Linked DNA regions of Collimonas fungivorans. The main gene of each other region encodes a partner of the protein of the gene in region 2 in a complex. Links are inferred from orthologs where the notes say so. Each region holds a gene or a part of one and is shown on either strand. Other genes may lie near its edges. The genes, in order: CFter6_RS04650 and xseA.

Region 1 (10,522 bases), 570 kb from region 2 along the record:
CCACCGTCAGCGCCAGCGTATTCTCGCGCATGCTGCCGTAGCGCACGGCGTTGGTGCCGGAGGCGCGCGTTGCGGCCATGCCGCCGATCGAGGCGTCGGCGCCAGGATCGATGGGAAAGAACAGGCCGCTGTCCTTGATTTCGTGGTTCAGCTGCTTGCGGGTGACGCCGGCCTGCACCGTCGCCGTCAGGTCTTCGGCATGGATCGCCAGCAGGCGGTTCATGCGCGACAGGTCGATGGAAATCCCGCCTTGCAGGGCCAGCACATGGCCTTCCAGCGAAGTGCCGCTGCCGAAAGGAATCACCGGGACCTGGTATTCGCTGCACAGCTTGACCAGAGCGGCGACCTCTTCGGTCGATTCGGCAAACACGACGGCATCCGGCGGCATGGGATCATACGAAGAGGCGTCGCGGCCATGATGTTCGCGCATCGCCATGGTGGTCGAGAACCGTTCGCCAAACAGAGTGCCGAGGGTGGCAAGCAAGGCGTCGGGCAACGGTTTCTTCTGGGCCGCTAGATCGGCTATGTGATTCATTGGAAGGTCTCCTTGTCCTTTGAATTTTACTCTGCGGGACTGCGCTCTGCTGGTGTAAAGTACAAGCTCCCGCATTCCACTCCGAATCAACACAGAAAACCATGGGTAACCGACTCTCAAAGATTGCCACGCGCACCGGCGACAAGGGCACCACCGGCCTCGGCGACGGCAGCCGCACCGACAAGGACAGCCTGCGCATCCAGGCCATCGGCGATGTCGACGAGCTGAATTCGCAGCTGGGCCTGCTGCTGTGCGAACAACTGGCCGCGGAACTGCGCGAAGCATTGTTATCGATACAACACGACCTGTTCGATCTCGGCGGCGAACTGTGCATTCCCGGTTATGCGCTGGTCAGCGCGGCCCAGGTGGCCCGGCTCGACGACCTGCTGGAAAAATACAATGCCGGCCTGCCGCCGCTCAAGGATTTCATCCTGCCAGGCGGCAACCGCCCGGCAGCGCTGGCGCATGTCTGCCGCACGGTCTGCCGGCGCGCGGAACGCAGCATCGTCAGCCTGGGCAAGAGTGAAACGGTGAATGAGGCAGTGCGGCAGTATGTGAACCGTTTGTCGGACTTGCTGTTCGTGCTGTCGCGGGTATTGAACCGCGCGGATGGCGGCAGCGATGTGTTGTGGCAGAAGGACAGGTTGCGGGACACGTAAAAAAAGGGATGAGGCCGCCACCGGCATCATCCCGCCCGCTTTACATCAATCGCGCTTATTTGCCGCGCTTGTCGTGTTCGATCAATGCATACGCCGAATGGTTGTGGATAGACTCGAAATTTTCCGCTTCCAGCACATACGCCAGCACGCGCGGTTCATTGTTCAGGGCCACCGCCACGTCGCGCACCAGGTCTTCCACGAACTTCGGATTTTCATACGCGCGCTCGGTCACGTATTTTTCGTCCGGCCGCTTCAGCAGGCCGAACAGTTCGCAAGATGCCTGCGCTTCGATCTTCGCGATCAGCTGGTCGACCTGGATCTCGCCGTCCAGCACCGCGTTGACGGTGATGTGCGAGCGCTGGTTGTGCGCGCCATAGGCAGAAATCTGCTTCGAGCAAGGGCACAGGCTGGTCACCGGCACCAGCACTTTCAGCGTGATTTCCAGCTGGCCCTGGCTGATCTCGCCGGTCAGGCCCACTTCGTAATCCATCAGGCTCTGCACGCCGGAAACCGGCGCGGTCTTGTTGATGAAATACGGGAAAGTCAGCTCGATGCGGCCGCGCTCGGCGTCCAGCAGGGTCACCATCTTGCGCATCAGATCGCCGAACGACGCGACATCCAGCGGCCCTTCCAGGCCTTCCAGCAAGGCGATGAAACGCGACATGTGGGTGCCCTTCTGCTGTTCCGGCAGATGCACGTACATGTTCCAGCTGCCGATGGTTGGCTGCGCCGTTGCTCCGGTGCGCACTGTCACCGGATAACGCACGCCTTTTACGCCAACGCGCTGGATCGCCAGGTGGCGGGTGTCGACGCTACTTTGCACGTCTGGAATCGTCAGATTCTGGTCACGAGTATTCATGCTTAACCTTTGAATGAAAGGCTGCCGGCAGCAGCCTGATCCCGCTTCGCCTGCAGGCTCGGCAGGAGAACCGGGGTGGTTGGATATAAGTCTGGCTTGGAAGCAGCCGTTCGATCGGCAGCAGCGTCCTGGCTGGAATTGCTTGAATTGCTTGAGAACGGCGCAGGCGGCCAGGCCCGCTTAATTCTGGTTGACGACCAGGCGCGGCTGGTCCTTGCCGAAGCGCTGGCGTATCGATGCGGCGATACCTTCCGCATTCAGGCCGCATTGCGCCAGCAGCTGGCCGACGTCGCCATGGTCTATAAATCGGTCCGGCAAGCCCAGATTCAAGAGCGGCTTGACGCATCCTGCCGCCGCCAGCGCTTCCGCTACTGCGGAGCCGGCGCCGCCCATGATGGAGCCTTCCTCGACCGTGACCAGCGCATCGTGGCTTTGCGCCAGCTCCAGCACCAGCTCGACGTCCAGCGGCTTGATGAAACGCATGTTGACGACCGTGGCGTCGAGCAGTTCGCCCGCTGCCACGCTAGGCGCCAGCATGGAACCGAATGCCAGGATCGCTACGCTCTGGCCTTGACGCCTGATTTCGCCTTTACCCAAAGGCAATGTGGTCAGTTCCGGAACAATGGCGGCGCCAATACCGGCCCCGCGCGGATAACGCACCGCTGCCGGGCCGTTATGGTGATACGCGGTCGACAGCATCTGGCGGCATTCGTTTTCGTCGGACGCAGCCATCACCACCATGTTGGGGATGCAGCGCAGATACGCCATGTCGTAGTTGCCGGCGTGGGTGGCGCCATCGGCGCCGACCAGGCCGGAACGGTCGAGCGCAAAGGTCACGTCCAGGTTCTGCAGGGCGACATCGTGGATCAGCTGGTCATAGGCGCGCTGCAAGAAAGTCGAATAGATCGCCACTACCGGCTTCAGCCCTTCGCAAGCCAGGCCGGCAGCGAAAGTGACAGCATGCTGCTCGGCGATGCCGACGTCGTAGAAGCGCTGCGGAAAACGCTGGGCGAACGTATCCAGGCCGGAGCCGCCCGACATCGCCGGGGTGATGCCGATCAGCTTGTCGTCTTGCGCCGCCATGTCGCACAGCCAGTCGCCGAATACCTGGGTGTAGGTCATCTTGCTGACCGCGGCCGGCTTGATGCCTTCGGCCGGGTTGAACTTGCCCGGGCCGTGATACAGCACCGGGTCTGCTTCCGCCAGCTTGTAGCCCTGGCCCTTCTTGGTCACCACGTGCAGGAACTGCGGCCCCTTCAGGTTCTTCAGGTTCTGCAAGGTCGGAATCAGCGATTCCAGGTCGTGGCCGTCGATCGGGCCGATGTAGTTGAAACCGAATTCTTCGAACATGGTGGCAGGCACCACCATGCCTTTGGCGTGTTCTTCGAAACGCTTGGCCAGCTGCCGCATCGGGCCTGGCAATATCGATTTGCCGACGTTCTTGGCCTGGGCATAGAACTGCCCCGACATCAGGCGCGCCAGGTAGCGGTTCAGGGCGCCGACCGGCGGCGAGATCGACATGTCGTTATCGTTCAGGATCACCAGCATGTTGATGTCGTCATACACGCCGGCGTTATTCATGGCTTCGAACACCATGCCGGCAGTCATCGCGCCGTCGCCGATCACGGCGATCGCGTGACGGTCGGTTTCGCCTTTGGTCTTGGCGGCCAGCGCCATGCCCAGCACGGCGGAAATCGAGGTTGACGAATGGGCGGTGCCGAAGGTGTCGTATTCGCTTTCGCTGCGGCGCGGGAAACCGGAAATGCCGTCAAGCTGCCGCAGCGTGTGCATGCGGTCGCGGCGGCCGGTCAGGATCTTGTGCGGATAGGTCTGATGGCCGACATCCCACACCACGCGGTCTTCCGGCGTGTTGAAAACGTAATGCAGCGCGATCGTCAGCTCCACCGTGCCCAGGTTGGACGACAGGTGGCCGCCGGTCTGCGCCACCGATTCGATGACAAATTCGCGCAACTCGTCGGCCAGCGGCCTGAGTTGCGCCCGCGTCAGTTTGCGCAGGTCTGCCGGGCTGTCGATTGTGTTGAGTAATTCCATATCTAAGCCTTCTGTTCTAAGCCTTGCGTTGCACGATCAAGTCCGCCAGCTCACGCAGGCGGCGTGCCTTGTTCCCAAAGATCGCAAGCGCCTGGTGGGCGTCGTTGCGTAATTTTTCTGCCAGCGCCTGCGATTCCGGCAAACCCAGGATCGAGACATACGTCGGCTTGTTGTGCGCGGCATCCTTGCCGGCGGTTTTTCCCAGCGTCGCGGAATCCGCGGTCGCGTCGAGGATATCGTCCACCACCTGGAACGCCAGGCCGATGGCGGTGCCGTAGGCTTCCAGCGCCTGGATTTCAGCCGGCACCAAGGCCTTGCCACCCCATGCTCCCAGCAATACCGAAGCGCGCAGCAGAGCGCCGGTTTTCAGCTTGTGCATCTGTTCCAGTTCTGTCAGCGACAGGTTGAGGCCGACGCTGGCCAGGTCGATCGCCTGGCCGCCGCACATGCCGAGCGAGCCGGAGGCTTGCGCCAGCAGGCGCAGCATGACGATCTGGCGCGCCGAATCAATTTTCGCACCGATTTCCGCGCCGGCTTCGGCCAGCACCACGAATGCTTGCGACTGCAAGGCGTCGCCCACCAGCAGGGCGGTCGCTTCATCGTATTGCACATGCACGGTAGGCTTGCCACGGCGCAAGGCGTCATCGTCCATGCAAGGCATGTCGTCGTGCACCAGTGAATAAGCGTGGATCATTTCAACTGCGGCGGCGGCGCGCTGGGCAACGCCGGCTGGCGTTGCAAACAGTTCCCCGGCGGCAAATACCAGCAAGGGACGGACCCGTTTGCCGCCATCCAGCACGGCATAACGCATGGCCTGGTGCAGCCTGGTCGGGATGCCGGTTTCGGCCGGCAAAAACTGCCCAAGAGCAACTTCCATATCAAGCTGCACCTGCCGCATCCAGGCGGCGAAAGCCGGCTCCGGGGCCAGGCTGGATGCCGGGTTTGACAATTGCGCCGCGGTCATTCGTCGGCCCCGCTGCTATGGTCTTTCAAAGCTTCGCCGGCAAACGGCTTGAGCATGTCGCCTTCCAGCACTTTGACCTGGCTGTCGACCTTTTCGAGTTGCACGGCGCAAAACTTGACCAGCTCCGATCCTCGTTTATAGGCGGCGACGGATGCTTCCAGCGGCAACTCGCCAGCTTCCATTTGGGCGACCAGTTGCTCCAGCTCGGCCATCGCTTGTTCAAACGATGCAGGGCTGCTGGCGGAAATCGGATTTTTTGGCATAGTGGCTATAAATAGTTTAGTTCGCTATTTTAGAGCAAAGCTCTATAAGCCGTTGAAATTCGAGGGCTGTATCTGGATAAAAAGCGTAAAACAGCGCCAAAACCGGCATTTTTATGGGATAATCCTCGGTTCTGTCCAAAATTTCCGTTTCATATTATTTGAACACAGGTTTTTGCGGATTCTTTCTCTCTTAGGTTGATACAACACATTTGGGGGTGGAGGGATGTCCGATCTGGCTTCTATAACCAAGCTCGCGCGCTCCGATGCGCAACTTCCGGTCAACGTCTACTTTGACGAAGCGCTGTTAAAGCGCGAAATCCAGCAATTGTTTCAGAATGGCCCACGTTACGTCGGCCATGAACTGATGGTGCCCAACGTCGGTGATTACGCCACGCTGGCTTCTGAAAACGAAGGCCGCATGCTGGTGCGCAATCCCCAGGGGATTGAGCTGGTATCCAATGTCTGCCGCCATCGGCAGGCAAAAATGTTCGACGGCCGCGGCAATGCCCGCAATATCGTCTGTCCGCTGCATCGCTGGACTTATGACCTCAAGGGCGAACTGATAGGCGCGCCGCATTTCGGCGAAACGCCGTGCATGAACCTGTCCAGGACGCCCTTGCAAAACTGGAACGGCTTGCTGTTTGAGCAAAACGCCTTCCATGTCGGCGAAAAGCTGGCACAACTGGGCGTGGCCAAGGATCTCGATTTCAGCGGCTACCTGTTCGACCATGTCGAAGTCCACGAATGCGACTACAACTGGAAAACCTTTATCGAGGTTTACCTGGAGGACTATCACGTCGAACCGTTCCATCCGGGCCTCGGCAGCTTTGTCAGCTGCGACGACCTGGAATGGCAATTCGGCAAGGATTACAGCGTGCAGACCGTGGGCGTCAACCACGGCCTGGCGAAATCCGGCTCGCCGGCATACAAGAAGTGGCAAGAGCAAGTGCTCAAGTTCAACAACGGCGAACCGCCGAAGTTCGGCGCGATCTGGCTGACCTTGTATCCCAACATCATGGTCGAGTGGTATCCCCATGTCCTGGTGGTGTCGACGCTGTGGCCGCGCGGTCCGCAAAAGACCACCAATGTGGTCGAGTTCTACTACCCCGAGGAAATTGCGCTGTTCGAACGCGAAATGGTCGAGGCGGAACGCACCGCATACATGGAAACCTGCGTCGAAGATGATGAAATTGCATTGCGCATGGATGCCGGACGGCGCATCCTGATGGAGCGCGGCGTCAATGAAGTCGGCCCTTACCAGTCGCCGATGGAAGACGGCATGCAGCATTTCCACGAGTGGTACCGGAGCCAGGACGGCCTGGTCTAAGCATTTCCGGATCGGAAACGGGGCCGGGGTCAGTGCGCATGCTGAAGCGCACAAACCCCGGCCCTTTGTCATTATTTAGCGCCACGGGCATGCACTGCGACCAGAATCAGTCAGAATAGCAACACCGCTCTTCTACTTCATTCCCGCCCCATGCAATCACTCTGGATGCTGTTCGCTAGTCTCATGTTTTCCATCATGGGAGTCTGCGTCAAGCTCGCCTCCGACCACTACTCCATCGCCGAAATCGTACTGAGCCGCGGCCTGATCGGCATGCTGTTCATCGTCGTCCTGATCCTGCTGAAAGGCGGCACCCTGAAGACCCCCATGCCGCGCCAGCACCTGTGGCGCGGCGTGATCGGCGTGATTGCCCTGTCGCTGTGGTTCTATTCCTTCAGCCTGCTGCCGGTGGCGACCGCCACCACCCTCAACTACACTTCCTCGATATGGCTGGCGGCAATCCTGTTCGGCGCCGCCTGGTGGCGCGGCAACAGCCGTTTCGAATGGGGCATGGCGTTCACCATCCTGCTCAGCTTCATCGGCGTGATGCTGTTGCTGCGGCCATCGTTCGACGCCGACCAGACCACCGGCGGCATGATCGCGCTGGCATCCGGCCTGCTGTCCGCCGTGGCTTACCTGCAGGTGCGGCGCCTGGGCAAACTGGGCGAACCGGAGTATCGGGTGGTGTTCTATTTTTCAAGCACCAGCGCCCTCGCTGGCCTGGCCGGCAGCATCTTGCTATCCGGCGGCGGCATCCCGCTCTGGCATGCGCATAGCGCGCAAGGCCTGGCCTTGCTGATTACGCTGAGCCTGTCGGCCACCTTGGCCCAGATGGCCATGACACGCGCCTACCGCCTTGGCAACCCGCTACTGACCGCAAACCTGCAATACACCGGCATTGTCTTTTCCAGCATATGGGGCATCCTTATCTGGCACGACCAGATGGACTGGCGCGGCTGGCTTGGCACCGCCGTAATCCTTATAAGCGGTTTGCTGGCAACGTTTTATAATCAAAAGAAGGCGCGTCCGCTCAGCTCCTTGCATGAGGAAAAACCAGTGGCTGGCTAAACGGGGTCGCCTAGACGGGGTCGCCCAGACGGGGGCGCCTGGCCCGACCCTTGATGAACTGCCGAGCGTTGCCCTGCATCACCTGACACACACTTGATAAAAGGAATGCCATGTCTCAAGCCCATCCCTACCAGACGCTGATTTCTGCCGCGAACTTGCTGCAGAATGCGCAGAACCCCAACTGGGTCATCCTCGACTGCCGCCACGACCTGGTGGATGCCGCCGCCGGCAGGACGGCATATGATGCCGGCCATATTCCCGGAGCCCGTTTCGCCAATCTCGACCGCGACCTGTCCGGCGCCAAGCAGGCGGCCGACGGCAGCTTCAAGGGCCGCCATCCGTTGCCTGAAACAGATGCGCTGCTGGCAACGCTGCGGCAATGGGGCATCAATGACGATACCCAGGTCGTCGCCTACGATGCCCAGGGCGGCATGTATGCCGCCCGCCTGTGGTGGCTGCTGCGCTCCATCGGCCACAGTTCGGCGGCGGTGCTGGACGGCGGCCTGGCGGCCTGGCAAGCGGCTGCGGGCAGCCTGTCGACTGCCGAGCCGGCGCCCGCGGCCGGCAACATCAGCGCCAAGCCGGCGCTGACCAGCAGCGTCGATGCGCATGACATCCTGCTCAACCTGACCAATCCGCGGCGGACTATCCTCGACGCCCGCGCGCCGGACCGCTTTCGCGGAGAAAATGAAACCATAGACCCGGTTGGCGGCCATATTCCCGGCGCCAAGAATCGTTTCTTCAAAGACAATCTGCAAGCGGACGGCCGCTTCAAGCCCGGCCATCAATTGCATGAGGAATTCGGCGCCCTGATCAGCGAACCGCAAGCTGCGGTCATGCAATGCGGTTCAGGCGTCACCGCCTGCCATAACCTGCTGGCGCTGGAAATCGCCGGCTTGCACGGCGCCGCCTTGTATCCGGGATCATGGAGCGAGTGGTGCTCAGATCCGAAGCGGCCGATGGCCAAGGGCGTGTAGGGTAGGCACGCCTTTGTGCCCACGCGTGACCGCTATGTGCCGCCCTACATTTAATGATGGTGGGCGTGGCGCGTCAGGAACAGCACGATGGCGACGCCTGCCCCGATCAGCAGTATCTGCGGAATGGTTTCGCGCAGGGTTGCCCGGCGCTGCATCTGCGGCATCAGGTCGCTGACGGCGATGTAGATAAAGCCCGATGAAGCAAATACCAGCACGTAGGGAATCCATTCCATGCCGCGCTCCAGCGTAAAGTAGCCGAGCAGGCCGCCCACCACCGCCATCAGGCTGCAGATCAGGTTATACACATAAGCGCGGGTGCGCGAAAAACCGGCGTTGAGCAGCACGATGAAATCGCCGATTTCCTGCGGTATCTCATGCACGATGATGGCCAGGCCGGTGATCAGGCCCAAGTGCGGATCGGCCAGGAAGGCCGCGGCGATCAGGATGCCGTCGGTAAAATTGTGCAAGCCGTCGCCCACCAGGATCATCCAGCCGGCTTTGCCCGCCTCTTTCTTGTCATGCCCGTGGTGATGGCCGTGGCCGTCGTCCTCGTGATGGTGCGAATGGCGCAGGATGGCGAACTTTTCCAGCACAAAAAACGCCAGCAGGCCGCCCAGCAGCACGGCGAACAGCGTATGGTTGTCCGCCTTCGATTCGAAGGCTTCCGGCAAGGCGTGCAGCAAGGAAGTCGCCAGCATGATGCCGACCGACAGGCTGACCATGCGCTCGACCATCTTGGACAGCAGCGCGAACGAAAAAACGGCTGCAGCGGTAATGCTGAAGAGGCCGGCGATCATGGTCGCCAGGAGGATTGAAACGAGTGTGGAATTAATTTTTTTGCTCCGGCAAACAGCTTTACATGCAACAAGGTTGCAAATTAAAGCACAGCTGCTGCATTTCAGCAAACGTATTTCAGCAAAATCAGCTGTTTATCGGGACTCGGTGGCAGCCGGCAAATATCGCTCTATCTGGACGGCAGGCGTCCAGATACAGGCGCGGGCATCAGCTCGCGCCATGTTCCTTGAACCAGGCCAGAACACGCTTCCAGCCGTCTTTTGCATCCGCCTCGACATAACTGGGCCGGTAATCGGCGTTGAACGCATGGCCGGAATTCGGATACACCACGATCTCCGACTTGCTGCTGCCCTTGGCCAGCGCCGCCTTCATCTGCGCCACATGGTCTTGCGTAATGCCCTGGTCCTTGGCGCCGTACAAACCCAGCACCGGCACTTTCAAGGTTGCTGCGATGTCGACCGGCTGCTTCGGCGTCAATGCCTTGATCTCGGCCTCTGTCTTGCCTTCAGGGTCCTTCCCCCTGACCAGGCCGCCGTACCACGCCGCGGCAGCCTTGACCTTGGGGTTGTGGCTGGCGTATAGCCAAGTGATGCGGCCGCCCCAGCAAAAACCGGTGACCGCCAGCTTGTTGACATTGCCGCCATTTTTCTTGGCCCAGGCCACGCAGGCATCGAGATCGCCCAGCACCTGGTCGTCCGGCACTTTGGAAATCACGTTTACGTACAGTTCCGGGATGGATGCGAAAGCCGCCGGATCGCCCTGGCGCTTGAACAAATTCGGCGCAATCGCAAGATAACCCAGCTTGGCGAAACGCCTTGCGATATCGGCGATATGCTCGTGCACCCCGAAAATTTCCGAGACCACCAGCACCACCGGTAAATTGGTTTTCCCCTCTGGCTGCGCGCGGTAGATCGGCACGCTCAGGCCATTTTCCTCGATGTCCAGCGCGCCGGCCGTGAGGCCCTCGCTATCGGTCTTGATCACGGTCTGCGCCGTTACCGGCAGCACGGCGGCGGCAAACCCTGT
Region 2 (10,369 bases):
CCAGTTCGATATTTCGAAACCGATGTACCTGCTGATCGACCATGGCACATGCACCGCGCACGAAGGCGTGGTCGATGCGCCGGATGTGGCGCTGACCATGGCCGACGAAGATTTGAAGGCCATGCTGAAAGGCGAACTCAACGGCGCCATGGCGTTCATGGGCGGCAAGCTGAAGCTGAAGGGCGACCTGATGCTGGCCCAGCGCATTCCTTCCCTGTTCGACGCCAGCAAGATCGGCTGAACCGCCTGCGGCTCTTCGTCGTCGCCGAGGAAGAGCCGCGGCCTGTCGTTAGCCCGCTATTCGAAACGTTTTCCTTGTTCCGCCATTTTCACCAGTATCGCCGCCGGCGCAAAATAACTGCCGAACTGCTCTGACAGCTGGTTCGCGCGCTGGACAAAATCGGCGACGCCGTAGGCATTGATGTATTGCAGGGCGCCGCCATGGAACGGTGCAAATCCCCAGCCGAAAATGCTGCCGATATTGGCGTCGGCTACTGTCAGCACCACCTGTTCCTCATAACATTTGGCAGCTTCGTTGGCTTGCACAAACATCAAACGCTCGATCAAGTCCTTTTGCGGCAGCTGCGTGGCTGCGAGCGGGAAGGCTTGCTGCAGGCCGGGCCACAGGTGCTTGCTTTCGTTTTCGGGATAATCATAAAATCCCTTGCCGGCTTTTTTCCCTTTGCGGTCCAGCTGGGTCACCATTTTTTCCAGCCCGGCATCGGCCGGATGGCCGGCGAAAGGCTTGCCGGCTTCAGCAAAATCCTTGCGCGTCTGTTGCAGGATATGCAGCGACAAGGACAGGCTGACTTCGTCGTGCACTGCCAGCGGGCCCACCGGCATGCCAGCCTGCAAACCGGCCATCTCGATGGCGCGCGGATGTTGGCCCTCCGTCAGCAGCTTCAAGCCTTCCATCACGTAGGTGCCGAATACGCGCGAGGTGTAGAAACCTCGCGAATCGTGGACTACGATCGGGGTTTTCTTGATCTGCTGTACGTAGTCGAAGCCGCGCGCCAGCGTCTGCTGGCTGGTCCGCTGGCCTACGATGATTTCGACCAGCGGCATCTTGTCCACCGGCGAGAAGAAATGCAGGCCGATGAAATTTTCCGGCCGCACGCTGGCTTGCGCCAGGCCGGTGATCGGCAGGGTAGAGGTGTTCGAGGCAAACACGGCGTCGGCGCTGATCAGCGCTTCGGTTTTGCGGGTGACTGTCGCTTTGATCTCGCGCTCTTCAAACACCGCCTCGATAACCAAGTCGCAGCTTGCCAGATCGTTGAAATCCACGGTTGGTCTGATGCGGTCCAGCAGGACTTGTTTGCCCTCCGCGGTTTGCTGCTTGCGCTTGATGGCCTTGTCGAGCAGCTTGCTGGAATAGTCCTTGCCGTTTTGCGCGGTTTCCAGGCTGTTGTCCAGCAACACAACTTCTATGCCGGCCTTGGCCGAGGCATAGGCGATGCCTGCGCCCATCATGCCGGCGCCGAGGATGCCGACCTTGCCGACTTTGGATGGCGCGATGCCTTCCGGGCGCGACTTGCCCTTGTTGATGGCGTTCAGCTGGAACCACAAGCTGCCGATCATGTTCTTGGCGACCGGTGACAAGGCGCAGTTGACGAAATAGCGCGATTCGATTTCGCAGCCGGTATCGAAATCGACGATGCCGCCTTCGAATACGCAGCTCATGATGTTGGTCGCCGCCGGATAATTGCCATGGGTCTTGGCGCTTGCCATGGACGGCGCGATCGCCCACAGCTGGCCGTTGCCCGGGCTGCGCGAGTCGCCGCCGGGCCAGCGGAATTTCTTGTCGTCCCACGGCTGTTTGGCCTTGGGATTGGCCAGACACCAAGCCTTGGCTTTGGCCAGCAAGTCCTCCTTGTCGCTCGCCAGTTCCTGGACGATGCCTTGCTGCAGCGCTTCTTCGGCGCGCAGCTCTTTGCCTTCCAACATCAGCTGCAGCGCGCCCTGGATGCCGATCATGCGCGGCAGGCGTTGCGTGCCGCCGCCGCCCGGCAGCAGGCCGAGCTTGACTTCCGGCAGGCCGAACTTGGCTTTCGGATTGTTGATGGCGATGCGGTGATGGCAGGCCAGCGCCAGCTCCAGTCCGCCGCCCAGCGCGGTGCCGTTCAGCGCGGCCACTACCGGCCGGCCGCATGATTCGAGGCGGCGCAGGAAACCTTTGAATTCCTGCACCAGGTCGAAGGCTGCTTGTGCATCGGTGATCTGGAACAGTTTTTCGATATCGGCGCCGGCCACGAAATCCGCCTTGCCCGAGGTGATGATGACGCCAGCGACGGCCGGGTCGGCTTCGATGGCGGCAATCGCTTCCATGAACGGCGCGGTCAGCGCTTCATTCAATACATTCATCGAACGCCCCGGCATGTCCAGGGTCAAGGTTACGATATTGTCGCTGTCTTTCTGAAAATTTACGCTCATGATCTGATCCAGTCTTCCAGTCTGTTAGACACGTTCAATGATGGTGGCGATGCCCATGCCGCCGCCCACGCACAGCGAGATCAGGGCAGTCTTCTTGCCGCTGCGCTCCAGTTCGTCGAGCGCGGTGCCGAGGATCATGGCGCCGGTTGCGCCCAGCGGATGGCCCATGGCGATCGAGCCGCCATTGACGTTGACCCGTTCCGGGTCGATCTCCAGGTCGCGCATGGCGCGCATCACCACTGCGGCAAACGCTTCATTGATTTCAAACAGGTCAATATCCTTGGCTGACATCTTGGCCTTGACCAGTGCCTTGCGCGCAGCCGGAGCGATGCCGGTCAGCATGATGGTCGGCTCCGAGCCGGTGACGGCAGTCGCCACGATCCTGGCGCGCGGCTTCAGGCCCAGTTTCTGGCCCATCTCCTTGCTGCCGACCAGCACCAGCGCAGCGCCGTCGACGATGCCGGAAGAATTGCCGGCATGGTGCACATGGTTGATCTTTTCGACAGTGGTGTACTTGCGCAGTGCAGTGGCGTCGAAACCCATCTGGCCGATTTGTTCGAAGGCGGGTTTCAGCGCAGCCAGGTTTTCGATAGTGGTTTGCGCGCGGATGTATTCGTCATGGTCCAGCACCACCAGGCCATTCAGGTCCTTGACCGCGACCAGCGATTTGCCGAAGCGGCCTTCGGCGCGGGCGCGCGCAGCTTTCTGCTGCGATTGCAGGGCAAAATTGTCGACGTCGCTACGCGAGAAATTTTCCAGCGTCGCGATCAGGTCGGCGCCTATGCCTTGCGGCGCGAAGCCGGTGACCTGGTTGACCCGCGGATCCATGAACCAGGCGCCGCCGTCCGAACCCATGGCCCAGCGCGACATGCTCTCGACGCCGCCGGCCACTACCAGCTGCTCCTGGCCGGACATGACTTTCATCGCCGCCAGGTTGACCGATTCCAGGCCCGAGGCGCAAAAGCGCGATTGTGTCACGCCCGCCACCGACTGGTCCCAGCCGGCATACAGCACCGCGGTGCGGGCGATATCGGCGCCTTGCTCGCCGACCGGCGTCACGCAGCCGAGCACGACGTCGTCGACCTGCGAAGTATCGAGGCGGTTGCGCTGCTCCAGCGCCTGCAGCAGCTGGGCCAGCAGGCTGACCGGCGTTACCTGGTGCAGGCTGCCGTCTTTTTTGCCCTTGCCGCGCGGGGTCCGCACGGAATCGAAAATATAGGCTTCAGTCATAGCGTCTCCGGCTTGTATGTTCTAGTAATTAAAATTACACTTAGCTTGCTGCTGATTCATCCTGAATGCCCACTGTAGTTAAAGCAGTGGCCGGCGTCAATTGGTAAGCCACTCTAAATCCGAGCGGAAATTGATTGTCGTATTGGTAGTAATATTAATTACACATATGGTAAAACCATAACAAAATTTATGGCTTCGGAAAAACAGAAAATCATATTGGACCGCGCCTTGCTCAAGCCCTTGATCAGGCAGAGGATAGAAAACGCCGTGCTGGACCTGTTTTCAGAACGCGAATTCCATAGCGTCGCCTACGGTGAGATCGCCAGCGCCGCCAGCGTCTCCCTGCAAACCATCTATAAATACTACGGCAGCAAGGAAGCATTGTTGTTTGCCTGCCTGGAAACCTGGCTAGGCACGCTGGCTTCGCGCATGCTCGATCACCTGCAAGGCATCGAGAGCTGCCAGGACAAACTGCGCAAGGTGTTCTGGGTAGTGCTGGATTTTTTCGACCGCAACCCCAAGGTCAGCCAGCTCATCATGAGTTCGCTGCAGATCAGCGCATGGGGGCGCGACCGTACTTTCCGCCAGCCGGAAATGATGGAAGTGCTGATGAAGACCCTGACCGACGGCAGGGCGCAAGGCGTGCTGACCGATGAAGTGGATGAAAAAATCCTGCTGGACTATTTCATCGGCATCCTGGAAAGGCTGGTGCACATGCACACCATGCGCGGCGAAAAAGAGCCGCTGGCGTTGCAGGCGAATGCGCTGTTCAGGATGTTGTGGCGGGCGATCGCGAAGCCTGAGCAACTTTAGCCGATTTGGCTTGCAGATAAAAAAAATAGCGCCGGCGGTAAGCGGCGCTATTTTTGCAATGTCGATAAAGTGTTTATCGATATTTACGAATTTGCTTATGCGAAATTCTTCGAAGCAAATTCCCAGTTCGCCAATGCCCAGAATGCTTCCAGGTATTTTGGACGGGCGTTGCGGTAGTCGATGTAGTAAGCATGTTCCCAGACGTCGACAGTAATCAGCGGCTTGGCGTCGGTGGTCAGCGGAGTGGCTGCATTCGAAGTCGACACCAGGCCGAGCGAACCGTCAGCATTCTTCACCAGCCATGCCCAGCCGGAGCCGAAAGTGCCGACTGCGGTCTTGGTCAGTTCAGTCTTGAAATTGTCGAACGAACCCCATTTTGCATTGATCGCATCTGCCAATGCGCCGGTTGGTGCGCCGCCACCTTGTGGCGAAAGGCTGTGCCAGTAGAACGTATGGTTCCAGATCTGCGCCGCATTGTTGAAAATGCCGCCGGACGATTTCTTGACGATTTCTTCCAGGGTAGCGTTTTCGAATTCTGTGCCCGGAACCAGGTTGTTCAGGTTGGTCACATAAGTCTGGTGATGCTTACCATAGTGGAATTCCAAGGTTTCCTTGGAGATGTGCGGAGCCAGTGCGTCCAGATCGTACGGGAGAGGCGGGAGTGTGTGTGCCATGGTGCGTCCTTTCTATAGTTTTATTGGAATTACAAAGAAGCTGTTGCCTATACATCTAGTGCCGTGAACAGATTCTGGAGAGAGCTATTGTAAAGCGCTTAGCTATTCCATGCAGCATGCTTGCGCTTTTATTCGATCCGCTATGTGACTTGCATCACAAAAAAACATCCGTTCAATCCAGCGTCGCCTGCACGCTGTCTATGCCGACCTGGGCGCTGCCTTCGGCCAGCTGCACGGTGATCACGTGGCGCGGCTGCAGCGCCTGCGGCGTCCGGATCACATGGCCCTTGGCGTCCGAAACGATGGCGTAGCCGCGTTCCAGCGTGCGTTGCGGATTCAGCAGTTCCAGCTGCGCATTGAGCGCTGCCAATGCCTGGCGGCGATCGCGGTTTTGCGCCGCCAGCGCGCCGTTGAGGCGTCGGCCCTGTTCCAGCAGCGCGATGCGCGGTGCAATCGTGCTGGGCATTTGCGCGGCCCAGCGGGTGCGCAAGTTCAGCAGCGCGTGACGCGATTGCGTCAACGGAATACGGGTGGCGTGCAGCAGCCTGGTTTGCAGGCTTTGCAGCTTGACCCGCTCGTGGGCGATGGTGGTGGCCGGGCTGCTCAGGCGCCGGCTCAGCCAATCCAGGGTCTGGCTGGTTTCAGCCAGCCGCCGGCGCAGGGCGCGGGTCAGGTCGTCAGCATGCGTCTCTAGCGTCGCCAGCCATTCGGCGCGTGGCACTGTCGCCAGTTCGGCGGCGGCGGTCGGGGTGGCGGCGCGCAGGTCGGCGGCAAAATCGGCAATCGTGAAGTCGGTTTCATGGCCGACCCCGGAAATCACCGGCATGGGCGCGGCGACGATGGCGCGCGCTACCGCTTCGTCATTGAACGACCATAAATCTTCGATGCTGCCGCCGCCGCGGCACACCAGCAGCAGATCGCATTCGGCGCGCGCGGCAGCGGTATTGATGGCGCGCGCGATTTTCTCCGCCGCGCCGTCGCCCTGGACCGGGGTCGGATAAAGGATCACGCGCACATGCGGCGCACGCCGCGCCAGGGCGCTCAGGATATCGCGCAGCGCCGCCGCCTGCAGGCTGGTGACGATGCCTATGGTGCGGGCGAATGGCGGCAGCGGCCGTTTGCGGGCCGGATCGAACAAGCCTTCCGCATTGAGTTTTTCTTTCAGGCGCAAGAACGCTTCGTACAGGTTGCCGACGCCGGCGCGCCGGATCGCTTCGACGTTGAGCTGGTAGTCGCCGCGCGCAGCGTACAGCGTCACCAGCGCCCGCACTTCCACCTTGTCGCCGTCGCGCGGGGTGAAACCTGCATGCTGGGCGCGGCCCTTGAACATCACGCCGCGCACTTGCGCCGTATCGTCTTTCAAGGTGAAGTACCAGTGGCCGGAAGCGTAGCTTTTGAAATTCGATATCTCGCCTGCCACCCAGGCCAGCGGGAAGCTGCGTTCCAGCAAACGCGCCACGGCTTGATTCAAGGCGGAAACCGTCAGTACTGGCGGTCCGCTGGAACGGAGGTCGGTGTCGCTGGAGAAATTCATACGGGCTTTCCGGGGTTCTTTATTGGCGCGTGATTTGCTGGAGTTTGCCATTGTAAAGCACGGTCGCTGATCATCAATGGAAAAGCGAAACAAATCAAAGGCTTGCCCGGATTGCAGTGTGCTTGCGCACAAGCTTATCCACAAATTCTGTGGGTAACTGTGGATGAGCCGAGGCTTGTGGATATCCATGGGTGGGATCATGGCAAAGCGGCTACAAAAGATCCGTCGAAATCGTCATCGCCCTCCGTAAACCGCTGTTTGAGGTGCCTTTGCACCTGCCGCCAACAGTTGTGAAAAGGCGTTTCCAATCAAGGACTTCTCGTGAATCCAGTGCGCTTGTGCACAAAGTTATCCCCAAAAACTGTGGAGAACTTTGCTGGTGTGGCGTCCGACGATACTGCACGTTTTTCATGCAGCGCCAAAAAAACCTTTCAAATCATCGGCTTAAGTTTCGAGTTAAGTACTTGTCCACAATCTTGTTCACATAATATGTGTGGAACTCTGCATTGAAGGCGCCGGGTCCGGTGTCAGGCTTTTTTTATCCAGCCGTTATGTGCAGTCCAGGATTCGAACAAGCCGGGCCAGGCACGCGGCTGGCTATCCGGTTTCCCCAGCCCCCAGCCATGTCCGCCATCCTGGAACACATGCATTTCCGCCGGGATCTGCGCGGCCTTGAGCGCATTGAACATCAGCAGGCTGTTCTGGATCGGCGCAATCGGATCGTCCGCAGCCTGCGCCAGGAAGGTCGGCGGCATGCCGCTGGTAACGTGCCGTTCCACCGAGAATTCTTCGCTGGCTGCAAGATCCGGGTTTTTGCCGATGATTTCACGGCGCGAACGCGTGTTGTCGTAGGGTGGCATGAAGGTGAGCACAGGATAGATCAATCCGGCGAAATCGGGGCGCGCGGAAAATTGATCGGCCGCATCGATGGCCTGGTAGCGCCGGGCATCCGGTTCTGCCGCCGTGGTTCCCGCCAGATGGCCGCCGGCGGAAAAGCCGAGTATCCCGATGCGGTTGGTCGCCAGTTCATATTTCGGCGCCAGTGCCCGGATCAGGCGCATGGCGCGCTGGCCATCCTGGAACGGCGCAATGTTTGACCAGCCTTCGCCGGGCAAACGATAGACCAGTTCGAATACGGTGACGCCAAGCGATTGCAGCCACTGGGCTGCCGGGATGCTTTCGCTTCCTCGTTCGATATGCCCATAACCGCCGCCGGCAATCACCAGTACAGCGCTGCCGTCAGGCCGTTCGGGACGATAGACCACCAGGCGCGGACGGGAGATGTTGGTGACCGAGCCTTTGGCATTGGTCCGTTCCGGTCCGTCGGGGCCATTGCCTCCAGGCGGTTTGGACCAGAGCGGGATCTCATGTTGTTCCGCGGATGAGGATGCGGCGTAAAGCACGCGCGGGGCGATCAGCGCCGATGCTCCCAGCACGCCCATTCCTAACAAGGTCCGCCGTTTTATGTTGTCCATGTCAAAGTCCCGTTGAAATTGCCGATGTGATTACGCCACTGATAATAAGAGGGCGGCAGGTCAATGTAAAATATAATAAAAACGGCATCTCCATACTTTATATGTATCGCTGTAGTGCATTGAGGGCATCATGGAATTGAGGCATTTGCGTTATTTTGTGATTGTTGCCGAGGAGGGGAATTTCACGCGTGCGGCGAAACGGTTGAACATGCAGCAGCCCCCGCTCAGCCAGCAGATCCGCATGCTGGAGACCGAATTGGGATTTGCGCTGTTCCACCGGCATCCGAAAGGCGTCGACCTCAGCATCGGCGGCGAGGTGTTTTTGCACGAGGCGAAGGCTATCCTGGCAAATGTCGCCCAGGGCGCGCAGCGTGCGGTGCGTGCGGCAAGCGGGATCGAAGGCATCATTTCGGTAGGGTTCACCAGCTCGGCTGCGGCGCATCCCTTGATCCCAGAGATCCTGCGGGCGCACCGCGCGGCAAAGCCCGGCGTCGCCGTCAAATTCAGCGAAGGCAATGCGGCGGAACTGACCAGCGCGATCGCCTCGGGAAAGCTTGACCTCGGCTTCCTGCGCATGCCGGTCAGCCGTCCTCCCGGTTTGGCGTTCCACCGTCTGCTTGACGAAGAAATGCTGCTGGTCCTGCCCGTCGGACATGCGCTTTTGCAAAAGCGGCCAAAAAAGGGCATGCCGGCAATTTCCCTGAAGTCATTGCGCGACGAACAGTTCATCATGGTCCGCAACCCGGGAGCTACCGGCATGTATTCCAATTTTATCGATGCCTGCGTGCGCGCCGGATTCTCGCCCAAGATCGCTGTCGAAGTCGACCGCATGCTGACCAATATCTGCCTGGTTGCCTCAGGTGTTGGTATTTCCGTTGTGCCGGCATCCATGAATGGCTTCCACACCGACCAGGTGGCGTATTGCCGCCTGCTTGAAAGCGGCGGCGGATTCAGCGCGCCGTTGACCTTGGTGTGCCGGCAGACGGACACGCTGCCGGCCGTGCAACATTTTCTTGCGGAGGCCGGCCGTTTCGCCAAGGCGGATGGATAAAATTTGCACGTTTTTCAAGCAGCGCAAAAAAATCCTTTGAAATCATGGACTTCGCATCCGAGTCCGGCACTTGTCCACAATCTTGTTCACATAAAATGTGTGGAACTTGCAGTGTCGCTTAGCCGCGGTCAAATTAAGCGTAAAAATTTCCGTCCCGCAACGCTTGTCGCCCTTGCTCACAAGCCTTCAACAAGTTACATTCTGCATCCATGCTGATGAACCCCTCATCCGCATTTGCCGATATTGAATGCGATTTCACCAAGGAGTTTCTTTTGTTTGCCATTATTCAAGCTGCGGGCTGGCCGATCTGGCTGTTGCTGATTGCCTCCATCATTGCCACCGCATTGATTATCGAACGTCTGGTTTACCTGCGCCGGCCGCGCATCCTGCCGCCGCAGCTGCTGCAGGAAGTGATACGGGTTTATCACAACGGCAAGGTCAATAAGGAAGTCCTGACCAACCTGGAAACCAATTCGCCGCTGGGCCGGGTGCTGGCTGCCGGCCTGCGCAACGTCGATGCGCCGCGCGACCTGATGAAAGAGTCGATCGAAGAAGCTGGCCAGGCTACCGCCCATGAACTGGAGCGGTTCCTGACTACGCTCGGCACGATTGCCTCGCTGGCGCCGCTGATGGGCTTGTTCGGCACCGTGGTCGGCATGATTGAAATCTTTGGCGCGACCAACGGCGCCGGCGCCGACCCTGCGCAGCTGGGCCACGGCATTTCGGTAGCCTTGTACAACACCGGCTTCGGCCTGGCGATCGCCATGCCGGCGCTGATTTTCTACCGCCATTTCCGCGCGCTGGTCGATGGCTTCGTGGTTGACATGGAGCAGCAGGCTGTAAAATTTGTCGATACCGTTCACGGCGCACGCAAATGAACTTCCGCAAAGGCAAGGGTCGCGACGACCCGGAAATCAACCTGATTCCGTTTATCGACGTCTTGCTGGTAATCGTCATTTTCCTGATGGTGACCACCAGCTACAGCAAATTCACCGCGCTGCAAATCACCTTGCCGACGGCTGACGCCGACAAGGCAGTGGTGCAGCCGCAGGAGATCAACGTCGCTGTCAGTCCGCAAGGGCAGTACGCGGTCAACAATGTCCAGGTATCGTCCAAGGATGCGGCATCGCTGGCGCTCGACCTGAAGAATGCGGTGCAGGCC

What was found.
Region 1: the proteins of xseA (region 2) and CFter6_RS04650 are in contact, whole or in part, in a cryo-EM structure (PDB 8TXR), measured with the Escherichia coli proteins. The link is inferred for Collimonas fungivorans from one-to-one orthologs.

What each region holds. Positions count from the first base shown.
Region 1 is NZ_CP013232.1:1,069,392-1,079,913, reverse strand. What follows is about bases 3,700-6,669. They hold CFter6_RS04650 (exodeoxyribonuclease VII small subunit), read right to left. Parts: upstream 5,333-6,669; coding sequence 5,066-5,332; downstream 3,700-5,065. Other genes in these bases: CFter6_RS04645 (aromatic ring-hydroxylating oxygenase subunit alpha), read left to right, coding at 5,556-6,659; CFter6_RS04655 (polyprenyl synthetase family protein), read right to left, coding at 4,122-5,069; dxs (1-deoxy-D-xylulose-5-phosphate synthase), read right to left, coding at 3,700-4,105. Also shown: CFter6_RS04675 (FAD-binding oxidoreductase), read right to left, coding at 1-535; CFter6_RS04670 (cob(I)yrinic acid a,c-diamide adenosyltransferase), read left to right, coding at 637-1,194; GTP cyclohydrolase FolE2, read right to left, coding at 1,250-2,053; more of dxs, read right to left, coding at 2,234-3,699; CFter6_RS04640 (DMT family transporter), read left to right, coding at 6,810-7,724; CFter6_RS04635 (sulfurtransferase), read left to right, coding at 7,835-8,701; CFter6_RS04630 (ZIP family metal transporter), read right to left, coding at 8,752-9,513; CFter6_RS04625 (dienelactone hydrolase family protein), read right to left, coding at 9,704-10,522. UniProt on the Escherichia coli protein: Bidirectionally degrades single-stranded DNA into large acid-insoluble oligonucleotides, which are then degraded further into small acid-soluble oligonucleotides.
Region 2 is NZ_CP013232.1:1,639,971-1,650,339, forward strand. The notes cover bases 4,501-7,317. They hold xseA (exodeoxyribonuclease VII large subunit), read right to left. Parts: upstream 6,682-7,317; coding sequence 5,320-6,681; downstream 4,501-5,319. Other genes in these bases: sodB (superoxide dismutase [Fe]), read right to left, coding at 4,569-5,147; CFter6_RS07085 (alpha/beta hydrolase), read right to left, coding at 7,209-7,317. Also shown: CFter6_RS07055 (SCP2 sterol-binding domain-containing protein), read left to right, coding at 1-241; CFter6_RS07060 (3-hydroxyacyl-CoA dehydrogenase NAD-binding domain-containing protein), read right to left, coding at 298-2,430; CFter6_RS07065 (acetyl-CoA C-acetyltransferase), read right to left, coding at 2,455-3,660; CFter6_RS07070 (TetR/AcrR family transcriptional regulator), read left to right, coding at 3,850-4,473; more of CFter6_RS07085, read right to left, coding at 7,318-8,156; CFter6_RS07090 (LysR family transcriptional regulator), read left to right, coding at 8,287-9,207; CFter6_RS07095 (MotA/TolQ/ExbB proton channel family protein), read left to right, coding at 9,480-10,085; CFter6_RS07100 (ExbD/TolR family protein), read left to right, coding at 10,082-10,369. UniProt on the Escherichia coli protein: Bidirectionally degrades single-stranded DNA into large acid-insoluble oligonucleotides, which are then degraded further into small acid-soluble oligonucleotides.